2 regions of the Actinokineospora sp. genome follow, and region 2 is predicted to be linked to the other one. Evidence: predicted binding sites of a transcription regulator. Region 2 holds the regulator's gene; the other holds the start of a gene.

Region 1 (7,877 bases), on a different contig from region 2:
CGGCGAGGATCTCGTCGGTCGCCTCGCGGGCCAAGTCGGCCTCGACAACGTCGCCCGCGGGGTCGAGCGCCGCGCCGGGCAGCAGCACCACGTGGGTGGCGCCCGCGTGCTCGCGCAGCACGGACACCGCCGCCTGGGTGCTCCCCGGCGGGCACACCATCCGCAGGTGGAGCACTACTTCGACTCGGCCTTGGCGGGCTTGAAGTCCACCCCGGCCTCTGTGCGCTGCGCCGGGGTGATCGGCGCGGGCGCGCTGGTCAGCGGGTCGTAGCCGCCGCCGGACTTCGGGAACGCGATGACGTCGCGGATCGAGGGCTCCCCCGCGAGCAGCATGACGACGCGGTCCCAGCCGAAGGCGATGCCGCCGTGCGGGGGCGCGCCGTAGGCGAACGCGTCGAGCAGGAAGCCGAACTTCTCCTGGGCCTCCGCCTCGCCGAGGCCCATCAGCGCGAACACCCGCTCCTGGACGTCCTTGCGGTGGATACGGATCGACCCGCCGCCGATCTCGTTGCCGTTGCAGACCAGGTCGTAGGCATAGGCCAGCGCGTTCGCCGGGTCCTGCTCGAACCGGTCGACCCACTCCGGGGTCGGCGAGGTGAAGGCGTGGTGCACGGCAGTCCAGCGGCCGGTGCCGACGGCCACGTCGCCCGCGCTCTGCGCGGCGGCGGCCTCCTCGAACAGCGGCGCGTCGACCACCCAGACGAACGACCACGCGGCCTCGTCGATCAGCCCGCAGCGCCTGCCGATCTCCAGCCGGGCGGCGCCGAGCAGCGCGCGGCCCCCGGCCCGGTCGCCCGCGGCGAAGAACACGCAGTCGCCGGGCTCGGCGCCCGCGGCCTTGGCCAGGCCCTCGCGCTCGGCCTCGGACAGGTTCTTCGCGACCGGGCCGCCGAGCGTGCCGTCCGCACCGACGAGGACGTAGGCCAGGCCCTTGGCGCCGCGCTGCTTGGCCCACTCCTGCCAGGCGTCGAGCTGCTTGCGCGGCTGGCCCGCCCCGCCCGGCATGACCACGGAGCCGACGTACGGCGCCTGGAACACCCGGAACGGGGTCTCGGCGAAGTACTCGGTCAGCTCGGTCAGCTCCAGGTCGAAACGCAGGTCGGGCTTGTCGGAGCCGTAGCGCGCCATCGCGTCGTGGTAGGTGATGCGCGGGACGGGGCCCGCGATCTCGTGGCCCGCCAGCTCGCGCCACAGCGCCACCGCGATGCGCTCGCCGAGGGCGATGACGTCGTCCTGGTCGACGAAGCTCATCTCGATGTCGAGCTGGGTGAACTCGGGCTGCCGGTCGGCGCGGAAGTCCTCGTCGCGGTAGCAGCGGGCGAGCTGGTAGTAGCGCTCCAGGCCGCCGACCATGAGTAGCTGCTTGAACAACTGCGGCGACTGCGGCAGCGCGTACCAGGAGCCGGGCTGCAGCCGCGCGGGCACCAGGAAGTCGCGGGCGCCCTCGGGCGTGGACCTGGTCAGCGTCGGGGTCTCGACCTCGACGAACCGCTCGTCGTGCAACACGGCGCGGGCGATCCGGTTCGCCTCGCTGCGCATCCGCATGGCACGCGCCGGGCCGGAGCGGCGCAGGTCGAGGTAGCGGTGCCGGAGCCGGACCTCCTCGCCGACGGTGAGGTGGTCGTCGAGCGGGAAGGGCAGCGGCGCGGACTCGCTGAGCACCTCCAACTCGGTGACCAGCACCTCGATTGCGCCGGTCGGGATCTCCGGGTTCTCGTTGCCCGCGGGCCGCGCCGCGACCTCGCCGACCACCCGGACGCAGAACTCGGCCCGCAGCCGGTGCGCGCGCTCGGCCATCTCGCCCTCGCGGAACACCGCCTGCGCCACGCCGGAGGCGTCCCGCAGATCGATGAAGATCACACCACCGTGATCGCGCCTGCGGGCCACCCACCCGCTCAGGGTGACGGCCTGCCCGGCGTGCTCGGCGCGGAGGGTTCCGGCCTCGTGCGTGCGGATCACGGGTTGCGTTCTCCTATGTCCAGCGAAGGGGACGCGGTCCGGCGGCGAGTGCGCGCGTGACCACGGTGTGGAGGTCAGGCTAGCCAACGGAGGGCGGGTTCCGTCCAGCAGGTTTCGCCCTGCCTGTCGACCCCGTCACCCGTCCAGGGGAAGGCTCGGCGCCCAACCATCGGAGTGAACCGTTCAGTGGTGGAAATTGACCCGAATGGGGGTATAGCCTCTCAGCCAAGGTACCTATCCGGTCACCGCAGGCAGCGATTCGGTTACCCACGAATTAACACTGCGGCTACCCACAGGGCCCCCCAAGACGTAATGTGACCGTCAGGGCGTAAGGGGAAACCCAGGGAGTGCACATGGGTAGCGGTATCACCCGCGAGCCAGTTCGTGAACTTCACCAGAACGGGAGTGTCCGCCATGCGATGACGGCCGAGCAGCCGGAGTCCCTGGCGGCCGACGCGTTCCCCGCAGCGCTGCGGTCGGCTATCCAGGCCAGTGGCCTGAGCCTGGACCGTATCCAGTACCGACTGCGGGCCCGCGGCGTCTCGATCAGTGTGACGGCACTGAGCTACTGGCAGTCCGGCAGACGCAGGCCCGAGCGGGCCGAATCGCTGGCCGCGCTCGGTCACCTCGAAGAGGTGCTCGGCGTCCCCACGGGGTCGCTGATAGCGCTGCTCGGCCCGCCGCGGCCGCGCGGCCGGGTCAACCGCGAGTCCTCCCGACTGACCGTCGAGGCGCTGTGGGGAAACAGCGAGCCGGTCTCGCACCTGCTCAAGCGGATCGACTTCACCACCGACGCGGCGCTGATCAAGCTCAGCCAGCACGACAAGATGGAGATCGCCGCCGACCGCGGCGAGAAGTCGATCAGCGTCCGCCAGGTCTTCCGCGCCGAGCGCGACGGGGCCGACCGGACGCTGATGGTCTACGACCTTGAACTGCCCGGCAGGCCGTTCCCCGAGATCACCGCGGGCGACACGTGCCGCATCGGCCGGGTCGCGCACGACGCGTCCGCGGGCCTGGTGGCCGCGGAGATCCTGCTCGACCAGCCGCTCGCCCGCGGCGACACGACCATCGTCGACTACGTGCTGCAGCACCCCGGCCCGCCCTACTCCCGCGGCGACGACAGCTACTGCCGCAAGTTCACCAGCCCGGTCCGCGAGTTCGTGCTGGAGTTGCGCTTCGACCCGCGGGCGCTGCCCGCGTACCTGGAGCAGTACACAGTCGACACCGACGACCAGGTGACGAACCGGCGCAAGCTGGACGTCACGCTCGACGGCAAGGCGCACGCGGTGGCCCTGGACTTCGGCCCGGGCATCCTGTGCGTCCGCTGGGAGTGGCCTGACTAGCAGGCAAAACCCGCACAACTTCCTCGCAGCAGACCGGGTCAGAGCAGGGTCAGTTGCTCCTGGCGAAGTGGCACGTCGGCGTCGGCGCCCGCGGGCAGGCTGCCGCCCGGCCACCGGGCATCGCCGTCCGCCGAGGGTTTCGGGGCCATGTCGTGCCTGCGGAGCAGGGGCGCGATGCGGGTGGCGAGGGCGCGGCGGTAGCGGATGTCGGCGTTGGTCCCGCGGCCGTACACGCGCCGGTAGAGCGGGACCAGGGCCGGGTGTTCGCGCGCCAGCCAGGCGGCGAACCACTCGCGGGCGCCGGGGCGCAGGTGTAGCGGCAGCACGGTCACCCCGGTCGCGCCCGCGGCGGCGATCTCGGCGAGCAGGGCGTCCAACTGGGCCACGGTGTCGGTGAGTCCGGGCAGGACGGGTGCGACGAACACGCCGCAGGGCAGGCCCGCGTCGGTGATTCGGCGGACGAGTTCCAGCCGCGCCTGCGGACTGGCGGTGCCCGGTTCGAGGCTGTGCTGCAGGTCGCGGTCGAGCAGGGCGATCGACACGCCGAGGCCGACTGAGACATCCCTGCTGACGGCGGCGAGCAGCGGCAGGTCGCGGGAGAGCACGGTGCCCTTGGTCAGGATGGAGAACGGGGTGCCCGACCCGGCCAGGGCGCGGATGATGCCGGGCATCAGCGCGTAGCGCCCCTCCGCGCGCTGGTACGGGTCGGTGTTGGTGCCCATGGCCACGTGCTCGCGGGTCCACCGCGGCGAGCGCACCTGGCGGGCGAGCACCTCGGCGGCGTTGACCTTGACCACGATCTGGCTGTCGAAGTCGGCGCCCGCGTCGAGATCGAGGTAGGTGTGGGATTTGCGGGCGAAACAGTTGTGGCTGACCACGCCGTTGGCGATGAAGTCGCCGGTGCCGGTCGTGAGGTCGAACAGGGGCAGGTCGAGCCCCAGGGGCTCCACGGCGACCACGCCGAGCCGGGCCGCCGACTTCACCGCCGCGCCGTCGACCGTGCGCTTCGCGGTGATCGCCGGGTCGACGGTGTGGAACAGGCGCAGGTGCTCGGCGAGGCCGCCGTCGACCCGGACGCACCGTTTGCCGTCCGGGGCCCGGCGCTGCTCCACCGCGTGCTGGAAACCGAAGGCGCCCAACGCTTCCCGCACCGCGGCGAGGGTGCGGCCGCCCAAGTTCGGCAGTCGCACGATGCGGTGCGCGAAGGTGCCGTCCGCGTCGAACACGCCCGCGAGCAGGCCCTTGCGCCACTCGTCGGTGGGCAGCCGCGGCCACTCGATCGGCAGGCTCAGCGGGAGGTCGCCGGTGAGGTACTCGGCGACGCGGACACCGACCTGCTCCGGCGGGGTCGGACCGCCGTCGCCGCGGGCGATGCCGCACAGGTAGCCGCGGCGGTAGTCGGCGGTGTCCTTGGGCGGCGCGGCGAACCGGCCGGTGCCCATCAGTTTGTTGCCGGTGGTCAGGTGGGGGCGTCTGCCAGGGCCGGACACGACCCCGGTGACGTGCTTCCAGCCGCGCTCGGTGAGGAACCGGTGGTCGCCGCTGGCGATGAGCTGGGTGCCGTCCTGCAGGGTGACCCGGTACGCGGGTTTGACGGTGCTCCAGTGGTCGCGGACGTCGGTGGGCACGTAGTGCCGGTAGCTGCCGCGCCGCTCGGTGCCGTAGACCACGTCGCCGACGCGCAGGTCGGCGATCGGCTTGGTGGTGCCGTCGGCCATCAGCACCGGGGTGTCGCCGTGCAGGCAGTAGCTGCACGCGTGCGAACAGCCCCGATACGGGTTGACCGTCCACCGGAACGGCATCGGCGAATCGCCGGGGACCCGGTTGAGTACGGACTTGGCCCGCACCTCGTGGAACACCATCCCGGCGAACTCCGGCGTCCGCACACTGCGCACCAGTCCTGGCAGGCCGGGTAGGGCCTGCTCGTCGCTCGCGGCCACCCGCTGTCCGTCCCATCGCACCTCCCTAGTCGAACACATGTTCGAACAAGGCGCAACCTCGTCACCTCGGACGGGCTCCGGTATGACACTAGCTCGCAGAATTGGCGGCGAAGTGTCACAAATCGAGGTGCGCATGCCGGAGGTCATCGTCGTCGGCGCGGGGATCGTGGGCGCGAGCGTCGCCTATCACCTTGCCGAGGCGTGCTGGGTTACCCACGCGGGCGGCGCGGGCAGGCTGCTCGCCGCCCGGATACTCGACACCGGGGAGTACTCGGTGGACCCGGATCGACTCTGCCCCAACCGGTTCGAGGACTGGGACGCCGACCGGATCAGCGCCGCCGCGCTGCGCCACTACCGAGGGATCTACGACACGCACTGACGGCGCCCTGACAGGATGCACGGGTGGACGACTGGGAGACCCAACCGATCCCGCGTGTCCGCGAGGCCCGGCACGCCAAGGCGGAGGAGCCGCGCGGGCAAGGGCAGAAGCACCGCCACGGGCACGGACACAGCCACGGGCACGGTCCGGTCGAGCCCGCGTCTCGGCCGGTGCGCAGGTTGCTGGGCCTGCTGCTGGCCCCGTTCGCGCTGGCCGCCGCGGTGGGCATGGTGCTGCTGTTCCCCTTCGGCGACGGCCCGACCGGCGTCGGGAACAACCAGCAGCCCGTGCTCGGCACCGTCACCGCGGCCGAGTCCGGGCCGTGCGCGGGCGGCGGCGAGGATCTCTGCCTCACGGTGACCGTGGTGATGTCCGACGGACGCGCGGCGGGCAGCGACATCCGCACCGCCGTGCCGCTGGAGCCGAGTACGCCGCGGTTCTCCGTCGGCGACGACGTCGTGCTCTCCTACAGCGGCGGAGACCCGCTCAGCGGCCAGTCCTACCAGCTCGTCGACTTCCAGCGCGGCACCCCGCTGGCGCTGCTGGCGGCGCTGTTCGCGGTCGCGGTGCTGATCCTGGGGCGGTGGCAGGGGCTCAAGGCGCTGGCGGCGCTGGGCCTGAGCTTCGCGGTGCTGCTGCTGTTCGTGCTGCCCGCGATCATCGGCGGCGAGAACCCGCTGCTGGTCGCGATCGCGGGCGCGGGTGTGATCATGTTCGTGGTGCTCTACCTGACCCACGGCCTGTCCGCGCGGACCTCGACCGCGGTGCTCGGCACGATGGTCAGCCTCGCGCTCATCGGCCTGCTCAGCGCGCTGTTCGCCGCGGCGGCCCAGCTCACCGGCCTGGACGAGGACACCGCCACCCTCGTCGGCACGCTGGGCCAGGGCATCGACACCCGCGGCCTGCTGCTCGCGGGCATCGTGATCGGCGCGCTGGGGGTGCTCGACGACGTCACCGTCACCCAGACGAGCGCGGTGTGGGAGTTGCGCGCGGCGAACCCGGCGCTGGGGTGGCGCGAGCTGTACGCGGCGGCCCTGCGCATCGGCCGCGACCACGTCTCGTCGGCGGTGAACACGCTGGTCATGGCGTATGCGGGCGCGGCACTGCCGGTGCTGCTGTACTCGTCGATCTCGGGGGTCGGGCTGGGCGCGATCCTGGGTTCGCAATCGATCGCGCAGGAGATCGTGCGCACCCTGGTGGGCAGCATCGGGCTGGTGGCGGCGGTGCCGATCACCACGGCGGTGGCCGCGCTGGTCGCCGTCCGCGAACCGGCGCGGGTGTCCTGACCAGCGACGTTGTGCGACCGTAACAATGCGCGGGGATCATGGGGCGATGGTGGTACGTCGGGTGCGGGTGGGCTGCGAGTTCGGGTATCTGGCCGAGATCGACACGCCGACGGTGTTCCAGGTGCGGCCCCGGCACGAGGACCCGGTGACGGTGCGGAGCGAGCGGTCCTCGGTCGAGCCGGAGGTGGGCAGCCGCGGCTACACCGACCTCTACGGCAACTCCTGCCTGCGGCTGATCCTGCCCGCGGGCCGGTCCAGCTTCCACTACGAGGCGCTGGTCGACGTGCCCGACGCGACCGAGGACGCCGACCCGGACGCGCCGGAGCTGCCGCCCGAGGCCCTGCCCGACGACGTGCTGATCTACACCCTGCCCAGCCGCTACTGCCTGCCAGACATGCTCGGCGACGAGGCGTGGTCGCGCTTCGGCGGCACGGCGACCGGCCACCGCCGCGTCCAGGCGATCTGCGACCACGTGCACGAGCACCTGGAGTTCCGCTACGGCAGCACCACCGCGCAGTCGACAGCGGCCGACGTCAACACCTCCGGCTTCGGCGTGTGCCGCGACTTCACCCACCTGGCCATCTCGTTCTGCCGGTCGCTGAACATCCCGGCGCGCTACGTCTTCGGCTACCTGCCCGACATCGACGTGGACCCCGAGCCGGTGCCGATGGACTTCGCCGCGTGGATGGAGGTCTGGCTCGGCGGCCGCTGGTGGACCTTCGACCCGCGCAACAACCGCAGGCTCAAGGGCCGCGTCGTCATCGGCCGCGGCCGGGACGCCTCCGACGTGGCGATGGCGACCACCTTCGGCGCGCCCGTCCTGGAATCGATGGTCGTGCACGCCGAGGAGGTCCCCCGGTGACGATCGACCGCGCGCCGCTGCTCGACCACCGCGGCCTCGACCTGGAGTCGGCCCGTCGGATCACCTACCGGATCGAGCAGAGCTTCCGCTACGACTACGACGCGCCGG
Region 2 (7,877 bases):
AGCACGCGCGGTCCCGGGAGGGCAAGTCCCAGGTCGAGCTGGCGCAGCTCCAGTACCTGCTGCCGCGTCTGCGCGGCTGGGGCGAGACGCTATCCCGCCAGGCGGGTGGCCGGGCGGGCGGCGGCAACGGCGGCGTGGGTCTGCGCGGTCCCGGTGAGACCAAGCTGGAGACCGACCGGCGCCGCATCCGCGCGAAGATCTCCAAGCTGCGCAAGGAGATCAAGGCGATGGGCACGGTCCGCGACACCAAGCGCGGCAGGCGCGTCGCCAACTCGATCCCGAGCGTGGCCATCGCCGGCTACACCAACGCGGGCAAGTCGAGCCTGCTCAACGCGCTCACCGGCGCGGGCGTCCTCGTCGAGGACTCGCTGTTCGCCACCCTCGACGCGACGACCCGGCGCACCGAGACGCCGGAAGGCCACGTCTACACGCTGACCGACACGGTCGGGTTCGTGCGCCACCTGCCGCACCAGCTCGTCGAGGCGTTCCGGTCCACATTGGACGAGGTCGCCGACGCCGATCTGGTCGTGCACGTGGTCGACGGCGCCGACCCGATGCCCGAGTGGCAGGTGACGGCCGTGCGCGAGGTGCTCAACGACATCGGCGAGCGCCGCGACCTGCGGATGCCGCCCGAGCTGGTGGTGGTCAACAAGGTCGACGCGACCAGCGAGTTCGCGCTGGCCCGGCTGCGCCACCTGTTGCCCGGCGCGGTGTTCGTCTCCGCGCACACGGGTGCGGGCATGCCCGAGCTGCGTGAGCGGATGGCCGAACTGCTGCCGCGCCCCGACCACGAGGTCGACGTACTCGTCCCGTACGCGCGCGGCGAGCTGGTGGCCAGGGTGTACCGCGAGGGCGAGGTGCTGACCGAGGAGCACACCGAGGCGGGCACCCAGCTCCGGGCTCGGGTCAATGTCGACCTCGCGGGGGTGCTGGCGGGCTTCACCGCCAACGGCAGCTCCGCGTAGACCGCGCCGAAGGCCCCGGTTCGCCGGGGTCTTCGGCACGTCCGGGTGAACCCGGCGCGGTCGGACACGTCCTGCATTGCGTGGACTTCCCGACGGCTACCGTGGGTGGGAGTCGCTGGAGTGGGAGGTGGCAGTGCGGGCGTTGGTGACCGCCGCGCTCGTCGCGGGGTTGGTGGGGTTCGGTGCCGCGGGTGCGGTGGCGCAGCCGCAGGCCCCGTCGGACAAGTGCGTCACGGCGGACAAGCGGCTCGGCGAGCTGTCGGGCCTGGTCGCCGACGGGGACCGGTGGTACGCGGTGAACGACGGCGGCACCAAGTCGAGCGTGTTCGTGCTGACCAAGGCGTGCGTGGTCGAGCGTGTGATCAGCGGGCCGACCGACCCGTTCGACGTCGAGGACCTCGCCCGCGCGGCCGACGGGACGTTCTGGCTGGCCGACGTCGGCGACAACGACAAGAAGCGCACCACGGTCGCGCTGATCGCGCTCACGCCCGCCGGGAAGACCACGCTGTACCGACTGACCTATCCCGACGGTCCACACGACACCGAGGCGCTGCTGCTCGACCGGACCGGCACGCCGTACCTGGTCACCAAGAACCCGCTCGGCCGCGCGGACATCTACCGGCCTATCGCAGCCCTGGTGAGCCCAGGGCCGACGATGTTGGAGAACGTCGGCTCAGTGCAGTTGAGCAGCACCGACACCCAGGGCGGGCCCGTTCCCCCGATCGTCGGCTCGGTGTTGGTTACCGGCGGCGCGGTGAGCCCGGACGGCACTGTCGTCGCGCTGCGCACCTACACCGACGCGTACCTCTACGCCGCGCCGGACGGCGACGTCCTGGCCGCGCTCAAGCGGGAGCCCGCCAGGGTCCCGCTGCCGGGGGAGCAGCAGGGCGAGGCCATCGCGCTCGAACCGGACGGCACGCTCGTGTCCGCATCCGAGGGCGTCGGCGAGCCCATCCGGGTGGTGCCCGGCGCGACGGCGCTGGCCCCGGCGAGGTCCGAGCCCGCTCCGGCCGACACCGCGGACCGCTCCGGCGGCGCGGCGGCGCCTGCCCCGGCTGACGGTGGCGGGCTCGCGACCCTGCCCGCGATCGGGTTCACCGCCGTAGCCGTCGGCGGGACGCTGTGGCTCATGCACCGTCGCGCGCGCAAGCGCGCCTGAGACCGCTCAGAGCCTGCGCAACACCGCCACGACCTTGCCAAGGATGGTCGCGTCGTCGGCCGGGATCGGCTCGTACGCCTCGTTGTGCGGCAGCAGCCAGACGTGGCCGTCGCGGCGCTTGAACGTCTTCACCGTGGCCTCGCCGTCGATCATCGCGGCGACGATCTCGCCGTTGTCGGCGGTGGGCTGCTGGCGCACCACGACCCAGTCGTCGTTGGCGATGGCGGCGTCGATCATCGAGTCGCCCGCGACCTTGAGCATGAACAGCGAACCCTCGCCGACGATCTCCTTCGGCAGCGGGAACACGTCCTCGATGGCCTGTTCGGCCAGGATCGGGCCACCGGCGGCGATCCGGCCGAGCACCGGCACGTAGGTCGGCTTGGGCCCCTGGTCGTCCTGCTCGATGATCACCGGGGTGATCCGCTCGCCGCGCAGTTGCGCGGGTGTCGCGTCGGCGGGGAGCACGCCGATCGCGCGCGGCCGGTTCGGATCGCGGCGCAGGTAGCCCTTCTCCTCCAGGGCGCGGAGCTGGTAGGCCACCGACGAGGTGGACGTCAGGCCCACCGCCTCGCCGATCTCCCGGACGCTGGGCGGATAGCCGAAGCGCTGCACCCAGGACCGGATGACCTCCAGCACCTGCCGCTGCCGCAGCGGCAGCTCGGCGCCGTCCGGGGTCTGGTCCAGCTCGGGGAAACTGCGCACGTTGCCGCCCGCAAGGGGCTTCCTCTTCGGTGCCCCTGCGGGCTTCCGACCACTCGTGCCTGCCACTGCGCTGCCTCCCGTACGAACCCGGGGCGGCCACTGGCGCCCCGGTGATGGATCCACGTCGATCATCTCCGGGGTCGACGGTAGCCCGCCGACCTGGGGAGATCAAACACCTGTTCGAGCGACACGCCGGGGAACTCTCGATTTTGTCGGTGCCAGGTGGTACACATTCGCACGGACGTTCGATCGAACGGTAGTTCGAGGAGGTTGCGATGACGGCACTGCTGACATCCGGGTCGGCCGAGCGGGTCGCGGGCAGGTCTTCGCACGTGGTGGCGCCGCCGAGGCCCGCGCTGCGCCCGGTTCGCCGGACCGGGCGGGGCAGGCTCGGGCCACCCGGTCGGCCGCGGGTGGCGGGCGCGCCGCACGTCGTCGCCAGGCCGGATTGCGCGCCCCGCCGCGCGCCTGCGCCGATCGCCGTCCTCGTCGGGATCGCGGCGGTGGTGGCGCTGGCGGTCTACGGGCTCGGCGCGTTCGCGGGTTCGGTGGCGGGCGGTGCCGACGTCCCGGAGGCGACCACGGTGGTGCGTGTCGCGCCGGGGGAGAGTCTGTCGGAGTTGGCCGGGCGGATGGCGCCCGGGAGCGACATCGAGGCCGTCGTGGCCAAGATCCGCGAGTTGAACTCGCTCACCGGTTCCGACGTCGCGGTCGGACAGCCGCTGACGGTGCCGTTCTTACGCTGACCCGGCCGCCGCGAGGCGACCACTCGTAGTGCCGCGTGCCGTTCGTGGGGACGGTGTCGCGAAGGCGTCCGTGTCGGTGCCGGACGCGTGGTGTGGATCACGCCTGCTGTCGTGCGCGGTTCGTGGTCCACCGCCTACGTCCGGTGAGTGCGTCGGCCAGACCGGCGTTAGTCCAGACGGGTGATGTGTGACGTTCACCTGGATGTCGGTGCCACCGGCTGTGCGCGCGCTCGTGAATCGCTCACGTTCGGTGCCTTCCGGGCCGTGTCGGCTTGCACTATGTGGCGTTGAGGCATACCGTCGACCCCAACATCTAGTAGTTACGCCCCTGTAGTTCGTCCACAGGTTGGGGTGAGTTATCCACCCCTCATCCACGTGTTATCCACAGATTGATCACCAAGCGTGGCGGTGTGCGCTCTGCCGATCGGGGTACGCCAGGTGTCCGACAGCCGTTCGAGGAGTGGGGTGAGGTCCGATGCGGTGTCCGTTCTGTCGGCACTCCGACTCCAGGGTCGTCGACTCCCGCGAGGTCGACGACGGGCAGGTGATCCGGCGCAGGCGGTCCTGCTCGAAGTGCAGCCGCAGGTTCACCACGGTCGAGGAGGCCGTCCTCGCTGTGGTGAAGCGGTCGGGGGTCACCGAGCCGTTCAGCCGCGACAAGGTGGTCCGCGGCGTCCGGCGCGCCTGTCAGGGCAGGCCGGTGGACGAGGACCAGTTCCAGCAGTTGGCGCAGAAGGTGGAGGAGACCATCCGGGCCACCGGGAGCGCGGAGATCCCGAGCCACGAGGTCGGCCTGGCCATCCTCGGCCCGCTCCGCGAACTCGACGGTGTCGCGTACCTGCGGTTCGCGAGTGTGTACCGGTCGTTCTCCTCGGTCGAGGACTTCGAGAAGGAGATCGCCGACCTGCGCGCCGCCATGGCGGACGAGGCAGCGGATGAGCAGTAATCGGCGATCGCGACGACGCGGCGCGTCGTCCCGACCCCGGGGCGGGGACCAGCAACACCAGCAGCTCAGGCCGCATCGGACGGGGAGCCCGGACGTGGCCACACCAGGACAGGCGAGTGACGAGGGAGAGGGACCGGTCATGACCGAAACCGTCGGGACCCCGGCGGCGGGCGGCCGCGCGGAGCGCAACGGCGCGCCGGAGCGCCTGCTGCGCGTGCGGCGTGTCCACACCACCGAGGGCGTGCACCCGTACGACGAGGTGACCTGGGAACACCGCGACGTGGTGATGACCAACTGGCGCGACGGCTCGGTGAACTTCGAGCAGCGCGGCGTCGAGTTCCCCGACTTCTGGTCGGTGAACGCCACGAACATCGTCACCAGCAAGTACTTCCGCGGCGCCGTGGGCACCCCGGTGCGCGAGCATTCGCTGCGCCAGCTCATCGACCGCGTGGTCAGGACCTATGTGGCCGCCGGTCTCCAGCACGGCTACTTCGCGTCCACACCGGACGCCGAGGTCTTCGAGCACGAGCTGACCTGGATGCTGCTGCACCAGGTGTTCAGCTTCAACTCGCCGGTCTGGTTCAACGTCGGCACGTCCTCGCCCCAGCAGGTGTCGGCGTGCTTCATCCTCGCTGTCGACGACACGATGGACTCGATCCTCAACTGGTACAAGGAAGAGGGGCTGATCTTCAAGGGCGGCTCGGGCGCGGGCCTGAACCTGTCCCGCATCCGCTCGTCGAAGGAGCTGCTGTCCTCGGGCGGCACCGCGTCGGGGCCGGTGTCGTTCATGCGCGGCGCCGACGCGTCCGCGGGCACCATCAAGTCCGGCGGCGCCACCCGGCGCGCCGCGAAGATGGTCGTGCTCGACGTCGACCACCCCGACGTCGAGGTGTTCATCGAGACCAAGGCCCGCGAGGAGGAGAAGATCCGCGTTCTGCGCGACGCGGGCTTCGACATGGACCTCGGCGGTTCCGACATCACCTCGGTGCAGTACCAGAACGCCAACAACTCCGTGCGCGTGTCCGACGAGTTCATGCACGCTGTCGAATCCGCGGGCCAGTTCGGCCTGCGGTCGCGCACCACCGGCGAGATCATCGAGCGGGTCGAGGCGAAGGGCCTGTTCCGCAAGCTCGCGAAGGCCGCGTGGGAGTGCGCCGACCCGGGCATCCAGTACGACGACACCATCAACGCCTGGCACACCTGCCCGGAGTCGGGTCGGATCACCGCCTCCAACCCGTGCAGCGAGTACATGCACCTGGACAACTCAAGCTGCAACCTGGCGTCGTTGAACCTGATGAAGTTCCTCAACGCCGACGGCACGTTCGACGCGGAGACCTTCGCCAAGGCCGTCGAGATCGTGATCACCGCGATGGACATCTCCATCTGTTTCGCGGACTTCCCGACCAAGCCGATCGCCGAGACCACGCGCCGGTACCGCCAGCTCGGCATCGGCTACGCCAACCTCGGTGCGCTGCTGATGGCCACCGGCCACGCGTACGACTCCGAGGGCGGCCGGGCGCTCGCCGCGGCCATCACCTCGCTGATGAACGCGACCGCGTACCGCCGGTCCGCTGAGCTGGCGGGCGTCGTCGGCGCGTTCGACGGCTACGCGCGCAACGCCGAGGCCCACCAGCGGGTCATGCGCAAGCACGCCGCGGCCAACGACCTCGTCCGCACCTACCACTCCACCGACGCCGCCGTGCAGCGCGTGGCGACCCGCGAGTGGCAGGCCGCGCTGGAGATCGGCGGCCGCGACGGCTGGCGCAACGCGCAGGCCAGCGTGCTGGCGCCGACGGGCACCATCGGTCTGATGATGGACTGCGACACCACCGGCATCGAGCCCGACCTGGCGCTGGTCAAGTTCAAGAAGCTGGTCGGCGGCGGTTCCATGCAGATCGTCAACCAGACCGTGCCGCGCGCGTTGAAGTCCCTGGGCTACCAGGACGAGCAGGTCGAGGCGATCGTCGAGTACATCGCCGAGCACGGCCATGTGGTCGACGCGCCGGGCCTGCGCCACGAGCACTACGAGGTGTTCGACTGCGCCATGGGTGAGCGGTCCATCGCCCCGATGGGCCACGTGCGGATGATGGCGGCGGTGCAGCCGTTCATCTCCGGCGCGATCTCCAAGACGGTGAACATGCCGGAGGCGGCGACGGTCGAGGACGTCGAGGAGATCTACTTCCAGGGCTGGAAGCTCGGCCTCAAGGCGCTGGCGATCTACCGCGACAACTGCAAGGTCGGCCAGCCGCTGTCGGCTGGCAAGGGCGCCAACGACGGGACGACGGCCAAGGCCGAGCCCGAGCGGATCGTCGAGTACCGCCCGGTCCGCAAGCGCCTGCCGAAGAAGCGCCCGAGCCAGACGGTGTCCTTCACTGTCGGCGGCGCCGAGGGCTACCTGCACGCCGGGTCCTACCCGGACGACGGCCTCGGCGAAATCTTCGTCAAGCTCGGCAAGCAGGGCTCGACCCTGGCCGGCGTGATGGACGCGTTCTCCATGTCGATCTCGGTAGGCCTGCAGTACGGCATCCCGCTGGAGTTCTACGTCTCGAAGTTCCAGAACCTGCGCTTCGAGCCCGCGGGCATGACCGACGACCCGGACGTGCGGATCGCGACCAGCGTGCTCGACTACCTGTTCCGCAGGCTGGCGCTGGACTACCTGCCGTACGAGAAGCGCGCCCAGCTCGGCGTCTTCACCGCCGACGAGCGGTCCGCCCAGGTCGCGTCCGACTACAGCGGACCGTCCGATCTGGACTTGGAAGGTCTGCGAACCTCGGTCGACGCGTCGCCACGGGCCACGATCGAGGCCGCGCGGTCCGAGCCGGTGACGGTGCACAGCTCCACGGAACTGCTCGAACTGCACCTCGGCAAGGCCGCCGACGCACCGCTGTGCATGACCTGCGGCACCAAGATGCGGCCCGCGGGCTCCTGCTACGTGTGCGAGGGCTGCGGCTCCACGTCCGGCTGCAGCTAGTGGTTGCGGTCGCAACCACTAGTGGTGTGACCACTAGTGTCCTGCCCTGGTTCTGTGCCCTGTCTAGGATGAACATGCAGGTCAACGGTGGCGTCGAGTCGGCTCGGCGCCACCGGGCGCCCGCCGGCCCGTCGCGGCCAAGGTGACGGGAGCATGGATGCGACAGCGGTCTTCGAGGCGCAGCGGGCTCGGCTGTTCGGCATCGCCTACCGGATGCTCGGCTCGGCGGCCGAGGCGGAGGACGTGGTGCAGGATGCCTACCTGCGCTGGCGTCAGGCAGTCGGGGTGCGGGAGCCCGCCGCGTGGCTGGCCGCCGTGGTCACGAACCTCAGCCTGAACCGGCTCACGTCGGCCCGGGCGCGCCGCGAACGGTATGTCGGGCAGTGGC

Evidence for each region. Region 2 encodes LexA, which represses DNA repair genes until DNA is damaged. Its sites were predicted from a motif close to CGAACACGTGTTCG; they were not measured.
Region 1: the regulator LexA is predicted to act here: its motif matches at 5,273-5,286, upstream of ACT4N7_RS02560 (intein-containing Rv2578c family radical SAM protein).

What each region holds. Positions count from the first base shown of each region.
Region 1 is NZ_JBQTHF010000006.1:78,763-86,639, forward strand. Features, by position in the region: gene ACT4N7_RS02545 (DUF389 domain-containing protein) at 1-175, opposite strand, end outside; gene aspS (aspartate--tRNA ligase) at 175-1,959, opposite strand; gene ACT4N7_RS02555 (helix-turn-helix domain-containing protein) at 2,379-3,302, shown strand; gene ACT4N7_RS02560 (intein-containing Rv2578c family radical SAM protein) at 3,341-5,263, opposite strand; gene ACT4N7_RS02565 (hypothetical protein) at 5,376-5,621, shown strand; gene ACT4N7_RS02570 (YibE/F family protein) at 5,645-6,907, shown strand; gene ACT4N7_RS02575 (transglutaminase-like domain-containing protein) at 6,954-7,769, shown strand; gene ACT4N7_RS02580 (transglutaminase family protein) at 7,766-7,877, shown strand, end outside.
Region 2 is NZ_JBQTHF010000024.1:83,428-91,304, forward strand. Features, by position in the region: gene hflX (GTPase HflX) at 1-965, shown strand, start outside; gene ACT4N7_RS09025 (hypothetical protein) at 1,099-2,124, shown strand; gene lexA (transcriptional repressor LexA) at 2,131-2,826, opposite strand; gene ACT4N7_RS09035 (LysM peptidoglycan-binding domain-containing protein) at 3,102-3,572, shown strand; gene nrdR (transcriptional regulator NrdR) at 4,048-4,518, shown strand; gene ACT4N7_RS09045 (vitamin B12-dependent ribonucleotide reductase) at 4,658-7,489, shown strand; gene ACT4N7_RS09050 (RNA polymerase sigma-70 factor) at 7,643-7,877, shown strand, end outside.